Regions from separate parts of the Luteococcus japonicus genome, predicted to be linked through region 3. Evidence: predicted binding sites of a transcription regulator. Region 3 holds the regulator's gene; each other region holds the start of a gene.
The links. Region 3 encodes HrcA, which represses chaperone genes, less so after heat shock. Its sites were predicted from a motif close to TTGGCACTCGNNNNNNNCGAGTGCCAA; they were not measured.
Positions count from the first base shown of each region.

Region 1: groES (co-chaperone GroES) is a predicted target of HrcA. The motif match lies at 1,110-1,136, and genes of this name have one in related genera.
Region 2: groL (chaperonin GroEL) is a predicted target of HrcA. The motif match lies at 1,357-1,383, and genes of this name have one in related genera.

Region 1 is NZ_RKHG01000001.1:1,005,599-1,008,873, reverse strand. It holds gene EDD41_RS04935 (class I SAM-dependent methyltransferase) at 1-219, shown strand, start outside; gene EDD41_RS04930 (hypothetical protein) at 282-563, shown strand; gene EDD41_RS04925 (hypothetical protein) at 681-1,037, shown strand; gene groES (co-chaperone GroES) at 1,238-1,534, shown strand; gene groL (chaperonin GroEL) at 1,721-3,275, shown strand, end outside.
Region 2 is NZ_RKHG01000001.1:2,760,536-2,763,810, forward strand. It holds gene manA (mannose-6-phosphate isomerase, class I) at 1-331, opposite strand, end outside; gene EDD41_RS13080 (DUF3263 domain-containing protein) at 451-726, shown strand; gene EDD41_RS13085 (CsbD family protein) at 832-1,026, shown strand; gene groL (chaperonin GroEL) at 1,502-3,127, shown strand; gene EDD41_RS13095 (copper homeostasis protein CutC) at 3,261-3,275, shown strand, end outside.
Region 3 is NZ_RKHG01000001.1:293,885-297,159, reverse strand. It holds gene dnaJ (molecular chaperone DnaJ) at 1-1,077, opposite strand, end outside; gene hrcA (heat-inducible transcriptional repressor HrcA) at 1,089-2,114, opposite strand; gene EDD41_RS01345 (MBL fold metallo-hydrolase) at 2,298-3,188, shown strand.

The DNA.
Region 1 (3,275 bases), 710 kb from region 3:
GACCTGGACTTCAACCCCAAGACGCTCAAGGCCTGGGTGCGGGAACACCGCGTCGGAAGCCTGGAGATCAAGAAGCGGGCCATCGACGTCGACCCCGCGGAACTGCGCAAGAAGCTCCAGCCGAAGGGTCCCAACCAGGCAACCCTGGTGCTGGTCCGCACCCGGGAAGGTGCGCGTGCCCTCGTGGTGCGTCGAGTTGCGACCACGTCAACTGGCTGAAGAAATGGTGCGGTTGTCACGGCGTTGGCTCCGCTGACCCACGGGGCTGCTGGGCTGTCACCATGACGACCCCCCGACGTATTGCCCCGGTGCTGCTCTGCGGCGCACTGCTGCTCCCCGCCCTGACCGCCTGCGGTTCCGAGGAGAAGACCTTCGAGCGAGCCAGCGCGGCCGCCAGCACACCGGCGGGGTCCGGCTCGGCCGCGGCCTCCTCGGCCCCCTCGGTGTCGGTGGCCAGCCCAGCGGCCAGCGGGGGAGTGGCGCCATCTCAGGCGACCACACCCTCGGTCACGCAGTCCAGCACGCCCTCCGTCACCCCGTCGGCCAGTTCGTCAGCCGCTTAGGGGGATCCCGGCCAGTGGCGTTCCTGGCGGCTCACCACGACGGGGTGGGGCCCGGTGAAGATCGGGCAGCCGGTTCCGGAGGCCCTGAGGTCCTCCTTCACGCCGGCATGGGAGTGCATGGGTCCCATGTTCAAGGCGGAGGGGAAGGACGTCGTGATGGTCTTCACCAGCAATGGTCAACTCTCCGGTTCCGTGACGACCATCTCGATCCAGTCGACGGCCACCAGCACCCAGTCGGGTCTGACGCTGGGTGATTCGACGAAGAAGATGTTCCAGTTCTTCCCGGACATCTACGGCCACGAGCCGTACCACCATCCGGCCACGGGCCGTTCGTGGGGTGTTGACCAGCTGGGTGATGGTTCGTGGTCGATCTACTTCGAGAGTGACGCCGAGGTGATCAAGCACATCTCCGTGCAGGCCGACGACAAGGGATTCCAGCCGATCGGTGCGATCGGCCCGTGTGGCGCCCCGTAGGTTGGCGAACTTCATCCGGGGCTTCGCTGGCACTCGGCTTGAAGGAGTGCCAACGTCGGTATAGCTTGGTTCTTGGCACTCGCCCTAGGTGAGTGCCAACAGCCACGGGCGGCACCCGCGACGACGCCCCGGCTGGTAACCATGACCTTGAAGATCCCCCGCCGAGAATCTCGGCGCTACTAGTCAGAAAGGGGTTTGACGTGGCAGCCACGATCAAGCCGCTCGAGGACCGCGTCCTCGTCCAGCCGCTGGAAGCAGAGCAGACCACCGCCTCGGGCCTGGTCATTCCCGATACCGCCAAGGAGAAGCCCTCCGAGGGCAAGGTCATCGCCACTGGCCCGGGCCGTTTCGACGACCAGGGCAAGCGCATCCCGCTCGACGTTGCCGAGGGCGACGTCGTCGTCTTCAGCAAGTACGGCGGCACCGAGGTCAAGTACGACGGCCAGGAGTACCTGCTCCTGAACGCTCGCGACATCCTCGCCATCGTCCAGAAGTGATCTGTTTCGCGGCAAGGGGGACGACCCCCTTGAACCCCCGCGACACTCGCGCGCACCGCAGCTCGCAAGCTCGCGGCTGCGCTCGTGAGACGAAGAAGTGAGCAGTGCCGCGCCCGCCTCGCCCATCGGGCCGGGCGGGCGCGGCTCTCACACCCCAGCAAGAATCTCACTCCCCAGGAGTAATGAATGCCCAAGATCCTGCAGTTCGACGAGGAGGCCCGCCGCTCCCTGGAGCGTGGCGTCGACGTCCTCGCCAACACCGTCAAGGTGACCCTCGGCCCGAAGGGACGCTACGTCGTCCTCGACAAGAAGTGGGGCGCCCCCACCATCACCAACGACGGCGTGACCGTCGCCCGGGAGGTGGAGCTCGACGACCCCTACGAGAACCTCGGCGCCCAGCTCGCCAAGGAGGTCGCCACCAAGACCAATGACGTCGCCGGTGACGGAACCACCACCGCGACCGTGCTGGCCCAGGCCCTGGTCCACGAGGGCCTCAAGGCCGTCGCCTCCGGCTCCAACCCCGTCGGCCTCAAGCGCGGCATCGACAAGGCCGTCTCCGCCGTCGAGGACGAGCTGAAGCGCGTCGCCAAGCCCATCGAGACCACTGACGACATGGCGGCCGTGGCCACCATCTCCTCGCGCGACGAGGTCATCGGCAAGCTCATCGCCGACGCCTTCGACAAGGTCGGCAAGGACGGCGTCATCACCGTCGACGAGTCCAACACCTTCGGCACCGAACTCGAGTTCACCGAGGGCATGCAGTTCGACAAGGGCTACCTGAGCCCCTACATGGTCACCGACGCCGACCGGATGGAGGCCGTCCTGGACGACCCCTACATCCTGATCCACTCCGGCAAGATCAGCTCGATGAATGAGCTGCTGCCCGTGCTGGAGAAGGTCATCGAGGCCAAGGGCACGCTGTTCATCGTGGCCGAGGACGTCGACGGCGAGGCCCTGTCCACCCTCGTGGTGAACAAGATCCGCGGCACCTTCACCAGCGTCGCCGTCAAGGCCCCGGCCTTCGGCGACCGTCGCAAGGCCATGCTGGAGGACATTGCGATCCTCACCGGCGGCCAGGTCGTGGCCCCCGAGGTTGGTCTGAAGCTGGACCAGGTGGGTCTGGAGGTGCTCGGCCGCGCTCGTCGCGTGGTGGTCACCAAGGACAACACCACCATCGTCGACGGCGCCGGCGAGGCCGACGAGGTTGCCGGACGCGTCCAGCAGCTGCACGCCGAGATCGAGCGTTCCGACTCCGACTGGGATCGCGAGAAGCTGCAGGAGCGCGTCGCCAAGCTGGCCGGCGGCGTCTGCGTGATCCGCGTCGGTGCTGCCACCGAGGTGGAGCTCAAGGAGACCAAGCACCGCATCGAGGACGCCGTGAGCGCCACCCGTGCGGCCATCGAGGAGGGCATCGTCGCCGGTGGCGGCTCGGCCCTCGTCCACGCGTCGAAGGTCCTCGAGGGCGGTCTCGGCCTCGAGGGTGACGAGAAGGCCGGCGTGCAGATCGTCAAGAAGGCCGTCGTCGAGCCGCTGCGCTGGATCGCCGAGAACGGTGGCGAGCCCGGCTACGTCATCGTCTCCAAGGTGTCCGAGCTGGAGCCCGGCAGTGGCTACAACGGCCGCACCGGCGAGTACGTGAACCTGATCGAGGCCGGCGTCATCGACCCGGTCAAGGTCACCCGCTCCGCGCTGGCCAATGCCGCCTCGATCGCGTCGCTGCTGCTCACCACCGAGACCCTGG
Region 2 (3,275 bases), 2.5 Mb from region 3:
CGAGGGGGATCCCGGCGGCATTCTCGCGTGCGAATCCGGCCTCGGCCTGCTCCCGTGACGGATGGGCCTGCAGTGATAGCGGCCGGTTGGCTGCCAGCACCTTCAACAGGTAGGGCAGCTGGTTGCCGAAGCGCTCGATGCTCGCTCCGCCGATGATGCCGGGTTCGCGTTCGAGGCGCACAACGAGGCTCTCGCCGTCTACGACGGAGGGGGCGCTGGCATGCGCTCCCAGCCAGTACTCGGCCTGTGGCTGGTCGGTCTGCTCGACCCCCAGGATGCGAGGGATGTCGGTGGTTGACCCCCACGCGTAGTTCTGGATGGCTCCCGACATCGGCTGCATCGTGTCGCCCTTCGTAGTTGTGTGCGTGCTCTGCCAAGTCTGGCAGGTGGGGGCTCACCCGTGCGACGCGAGGCCTGAAGTCATGCTGAGTACGGCCTAGAATCGAGGCCATGTCCGATGCCACACAACCACTGCGCCCGCTGGACCTCGACGAGCGGAGTCTTGAGATCCTCGACTTCGAGCGTGGCTGGAAGGGATCCCGCGCAGCGAGGGAGCAGGAGATTCGTGAGCGCTTCGGGATGTCCACCCCGCGGTACCACCAGGTCCTGAACCAGCTCCTGGACGATCCCGCGGCACTCGCCCACGATCCGCTGTTGGTGAAGCGTCTCCGGCGTCTGCGGGAGCGTCGCCAAGAGGCCCGATCCGCCACGCGGCTGCCGCGTTGAGCCGCGTTACGCTCCCCGCGGATTTCGTTGTGGTGATGGATCGGCGCGGCTAGCGTCATGCGCATCACTCCGGGGTCAGCCCGGTGCAGACGAATGGGAGACCACATGGGTATCGCAGACAAGTTCGAGAACGCCAAGGACCAGGTCGTCGGCAAGGTGAAGGAAGCCGCTGGCGACGCCACCAACGACGAGAAGCTCCAGACCGAGGGCGCTGCCCAGAAGTTCGACGGTCAGGTTGGCGAGAAGGTTGAGCAGGGCAAGGACAAGCTCAATGACGTCGTCGACGACCTCAAGAACTGAGTCGTCTGACAGCTCTCCGGGCCCGTTCCGCATCACTGCGGAGCGGGCCCTGGTGCATTCCGGGGCTGGCGCTCCGGGTGGTATCCGCCATCAGCGAGGTCTGCCTGGCATTCGAAGAAGTTCGCGCTGGCCGGGTTCCCGTGCCTCACTGCCGACCATGCCGCACACGCGGCGTAGAGCGGAAGGAAGGGCAGGCCGGCGCACAGGGTCCACTGCCAGGAATGGCTCTCCTCGTCCGCGCGGCCCCCGACGGATGCGCGCCCATCCTGCCGCCTCCTCGGCTCTGCGTTTGCTGTTTGCACTCGCTTGGGGAGAGTGCTAAACATGATGTTGGCACTCGGCTTGCTCGAGTGCCAGCGAGTTGGACGATGAGGGGCCGGTCCCCGTCCGTCGCGGGCATCGCACCAGCCGCACCCCTATGACACTGACAACCGTGGGGCGAGAGCCCCTGACGCGGGAGGACTCCCGAAAGACCATGGCAAAGCTGATTGAGTTCAACATCGAGGCCCGCCGCGGGCTCGAGCGGGGCATGAACACCCTCGCCGACGCGGTCAAGGTCACCCTCGGCCCGAAGGGCCGTAATGTCGTCCTGGAGAAGAAGTGGGGCGCCCCCACCATCACCAACGACGGTGTCTCCATCGCCAAGGAGATCGAGCTCGAGGATCCCTTCGAGAAGATCGGCGCGGAGCTCGTCAAGGAGGTCGCCAAGAAGACCGACGACGTCGCTGGCGACGGCACCACCACCGCCACCGTGCTGGCCCAGGCGATGGTCCGTGAGGGCCTGCGCAATGTCACTGCCGGTGCCAACCCGATGAGCCTGAAGAAGGGCATCGAGGCAGCCGTCAAGGCCATCAGCGAAGAGCTCGGCACGATGGCCATCGACATCGAGACCAAGGAGCAGATCGCCGCCACCGCATCGATCTCCGCCGCTGATCCGATCGTCGGCGAGATCATCGCCGAGGCGATGGACAAGGTCGGCAAGGAAGGTGTCATCACCGTCGAGGAGTCGAACACCTTCGGGCTCGACCTCGAGCTGACCGAGGGCATGCGCTTCGACAAGGGCTACATCAGCCCCTACTTCGTCACCGACACCGAGGCGATGGTTGCGGAGCTGGAGAATCCCTACATCCTCCTGGTCGACGGAAAGGTCTCCTCGCTGAAGGAGCTGCTGCCGGTCCTGGAGAAGGTCATGCAGTCCAGCCGTCCGCTGCTGGTCATCGCCGAGGACACCGACGGCGAGGCCCTCGCCGGCCTGATCGTCAACAAGATCCGCGGCACCTTCAAGTCCGTGGCCGTCAAGGCCCCCGGCTTCGGTGACCGCCGCAAGGCCATGCTGGCCGACATCGCCATCCTCACCGGTGGCACCGTCATCAGCCAGGAGGTCGGCCTCTCGCTGGAGACCGCCACCCTGGAGCTGCTGGGCCAGGCGCGCAGCGTCCGCATCACCAAGGACGAGACCATCATCGTCGACGGTGCCGGCGATGCCGACCAGATCGCCGGTCGCGTCTCGCAGATCCGCAAGGAGATCGAGAACTCGGACTCCGACTACGACCGCGAGAAGCTGCAGGAGCGCCTCGCCAAGCTGGCCGGCGGCGTTGCCGTCATCAAGGTCGGCGCGGCCACCGAGGTGGAGCTCAAGGAGCGCAAGCACCGCATCGAGGACGCCGTCCGCAATGCCAAGGCTGCGGTCGAGGAGGGCATCGTCCCCGGCGGTGGCGTGGCGCTGATCCAGGCCGCCAAGAATGTGGACCTCTCCGCCCTCGAGGGCGACGAGGCCACCGGCGCCCAGATCGTGCTGCAGGCAGCCCAGGCCCCGCTGCGCCAGATCGCCCTCAATGCAGGTCTGGAGGGTGGCGTCATCGCGGAGAAGGTTGCCAACCTCCCCGTCGGTGAGGGCCTGAACGCCGCCACCGGTGAGTACGTGAAGATGGTCGAGTCGGGCATCATCGACCCGGCCAAGGTGACCCGCTCTGCCCTGCAGAACGCGTCCAGCATCGCGGCCCTCTTCCTGACCACGGAGGCCGTCATCGCCGACAAGCCGGAGAAGGCTCCCGCCATGCCCGGCGGCGCCGACGGCGGCATGGGTGGCATGGACTTCTGATCCACGCACCACAACCCCTGGCTCGGCCTGATCACGATCGCTGAGCCCCTCGAAGGGACACGAGGGCGGTTCCCCACTCGGGGAGCCGCCCTCGTGGCATTCCCGCGCGACGCCGGCATGGCACGATGAATCCATGCCCGGACTGTTG
Region 3 (3,275 bases):
CCGCTGGTGTGCGTCGACCCGGGTGGGGGTCTGCACGACGAAGGTGATCCCCAGCTCACCTCGGCCATTGCCACGCAGCCGCGGGATGCCACGTCCCGGGACCGCGACCCGGGTGCCGCTCTGGGTGCCGGCGGGGATCTCCACCTCGAGGGTGCGATCCTCGGCCACGGAGTCCTCACGCTCGTTCTCCAGCGTGTCGACGGTCAGGCTGGTGCCCAATGCCGCAGCCGTCATCGGGATGCGCAGCACCATCTCCAGGTTGTCCCCCTCACGCTTGAAGACCTCATGGTTCTGCACGACGAGCTCGACGTAGAGGTCTCCGGCGGGGCCGCCGCCGGGGCCGACCTCGCCCTGTCCCTCCAGGTGGATCCGGTTGCCGGTGCTGACACCGGCGGGGATCTTCACGTTCAGGGTGCGGCTGGAGCGGACCCGTCCCTCGCCGGAGCACTCGCCGCAGGGGTGCGGGATCACGTTGCCGTAGCCACGGCAGTTGGGGCAGGGCTGGGAGGTGCGGATGTCGCCCAGGAAGGAGCGCTGGATCTGGGTGATCTCGCCGTTGCCATTGCAGGTGCCGCAGGTGACGGGCTCGGAGCCCTCATTGGCCCCGGTGCCGGTGCACTTGGGGCAGACCACCGCGGTCTCCACGTTCAGCGGCTTGGTGACGCCGAAGGCGGCCTCCGCCAGGCTCAGGCTCTGCCGGACCAGGGCATCCTGGCCGCGACGCACACGCGAGCGCGGGCCGCGCTGGGCCTGCTGCCCGAACATCGCATCGACGAGGTTGGTGAAGTCGAATCCGCCGCCGAAGCCGCCGCCCGGGAAGCCACCGAAGCCACCGGCCCCGCCCATTCCGCCGAAGCCGCCACCCATCGGGTCTCCGCCGCGGTCGAAGATCGACTTCTTCTGCGGATCCGACAGGACCTCGTAGGCCTCCTGGACCTGCTTGAACTTCTCGTCGGCGTCCGGCTCGTTGGAGACGTCCGGGTGCATCTTCATGGCCATCCGGCGGTAGGCCTTCTTGATCTGCTCGGGGCTTGCGTCGCGGTCGACGCCGAGGATCTCGTAGTAGTCAGAACTCATGGGAGTGAAAGTCATCCTTCTGCCAGGAAGCGGCCGACATATCGGGCCACGGCACGAACCGAGGCCATGGTTGAGGGGTAGTCCATTCGGGTTGGGCCGACGATGCCCAGGCTGGCCCAGGCCTCGTCGGGGGTTCCGTACTTGCTTGCCACCAGGCTGGTGGACTGCAGGGGCTCGTAGGGATTCTCCTGGCCGATCCGCACGGTGACATCGCCCGCCATGCCCGTGCTGGCCTCACCGAGCAGGTGCAGCAAGACCACCTGCTCCTCCAGGGCTTCCAGGACGGGCCGCACGGTGGTCTCGAACTGGTCACCGAAACGGCTCAGGTTGGGCACGCCCGCCACGGCGACGCGCGTCGACGGGTCTGCTGCCAACATCTCCAGCACGGTCACCACGACGGTATTGGCCGCGTCACGGCTGATCGATCCCGGCAGCTCGGCCAGCAGGGCGGCCAGGCGATCGACCCCTTGGGCGGGGGTCAGGCCAACGATGGCGGCATTGAGCCGGCCGCGCAGCTCCGCCAGGGACTCCTCCGTGTGCATCGGAAGCTCCACCCAGCGCTGCTCCACCCGTCCGGTGGAATTGATCAGGATCACCATCACCCGGTCCTGGGTCAGACTCACCAGCTCGATGTGGCGCACCTGGGCCGTGGAGGTCACCGGGTACTGCACGATGGCCACCTGCTGGGTGACCTGGGCCAGGATCCGCACCGTACGGGTCACGATGTCGTCGACGTCGAGGGCGCCCGTCATGAAGGTCTCGATGGCTCGCTTCTCCGCCGTGGACAGTGGCTTCACCGTGGCCAACCGGTCCACGAACAGGCGATAGCCCTTGTCCGTGGGAATCCGTCCGGCGCTGGTGTGGGGTTGGGTGATGTAGCCCTCCTCCTCCAGCACGGCCATGTCATTGCGAACGGTGGCTGCCGAGACCTTGAGCTGGTGTCGTTCCACCAGGGCCTTGGAGCCGACGGGCTCCTTGCTGGAGACGTAGTCGGTGACGATGGCCTTGAGCACATCCATCTTGCGGTCGTCGAGCATCGTCCCTCCCCTGATATGAGCTGGCGCAGTGTGAGCTGGTGCCGCATGACCTGGCGCCGTGTGAGCTGGTCCTGGTCCGCGCGATCGCCCAGTTTGGCACTCAAACCGCGCGAGTGCCAGCATACCGCGATGCCGCAGAGCGCAAAGCGGTCATCGCGGCGCCCGGCGGGTAGGCTCGTCGCCATGCGCGAATTCTCGATTGGTGGGTGGCAGCTCGTCCGCGACGGCATCCATGTGGTGCACTTGCAGCCGGCCTCGGTCAATGCCGGACTCATCATCGGTGAGACCGGCGTGATGCTGGTCGACACCGGTTCCTCCCCCAGTCAGGGCCGAGAGCTCGCCGCCTCCGCAGCCGAACTGGCCGGCAGGCCGGTGACCCACGTCGTGGTCACCCACGCACATTTCGACCACTTCTATGGCCTTGCGGGAGTGATGGAGGCCGCCCCGTCGGCGGTCAGCATCGGCCACGAGAACCTCGCCGCCCACCTCGACGGCACCAACGACCCGGACGTCGACCCCGAGGTGATCCGCACGGACCTTGGCTTCGACCCGTCCGAACTCGTGGCGCCGAACGACCCAATGGCCTTCATCCGCGCCGTCGACCTGGGCGGTCGCGTGGTGGAACTGGTGCACCTGGGTCACGGGCACAGCGACTCCGACATCTTCGTACAGGTTCCCGACGCCCGCGTCACCTTCGTGGGCGACATGGTGGAGACGGCCTCGGACCCGATGGTGGGCCCCGACTCACACGTTGACACCTGGCCCAAGGCCATCGACGGGGTGATGAGCAATGCCAAGAGTGACACGCTGTTCGTCCCTGGACACGGCCCGGTGGCGGACCTCGAGCAGGTGAACAACCAGCGCGCCGCGATCTCGATGCTGTGGTCCACCGCCGAGGACTGCATCAAGAAGGGGATGAGCATCGACGACGTGGTGACCGACCTGAACGGACCACGCGAGGTGGAGTGGCCCTTCGCTCCCCAGGCCGTCGCCAATGCCCTGCCGTGGCTCTACAAGGCGCTCGAGGCGCAGGGCGTCACGAAGTCCCGGATGCTGCCGCTGCTCGGCAACTGAAGGCCCACCAGCTCCTTCCCGATCACCGAGCCCGTCGACCCGATCACCGAGCCCGTCGACCCGATCACCGAGCCCGTCGACCCGATC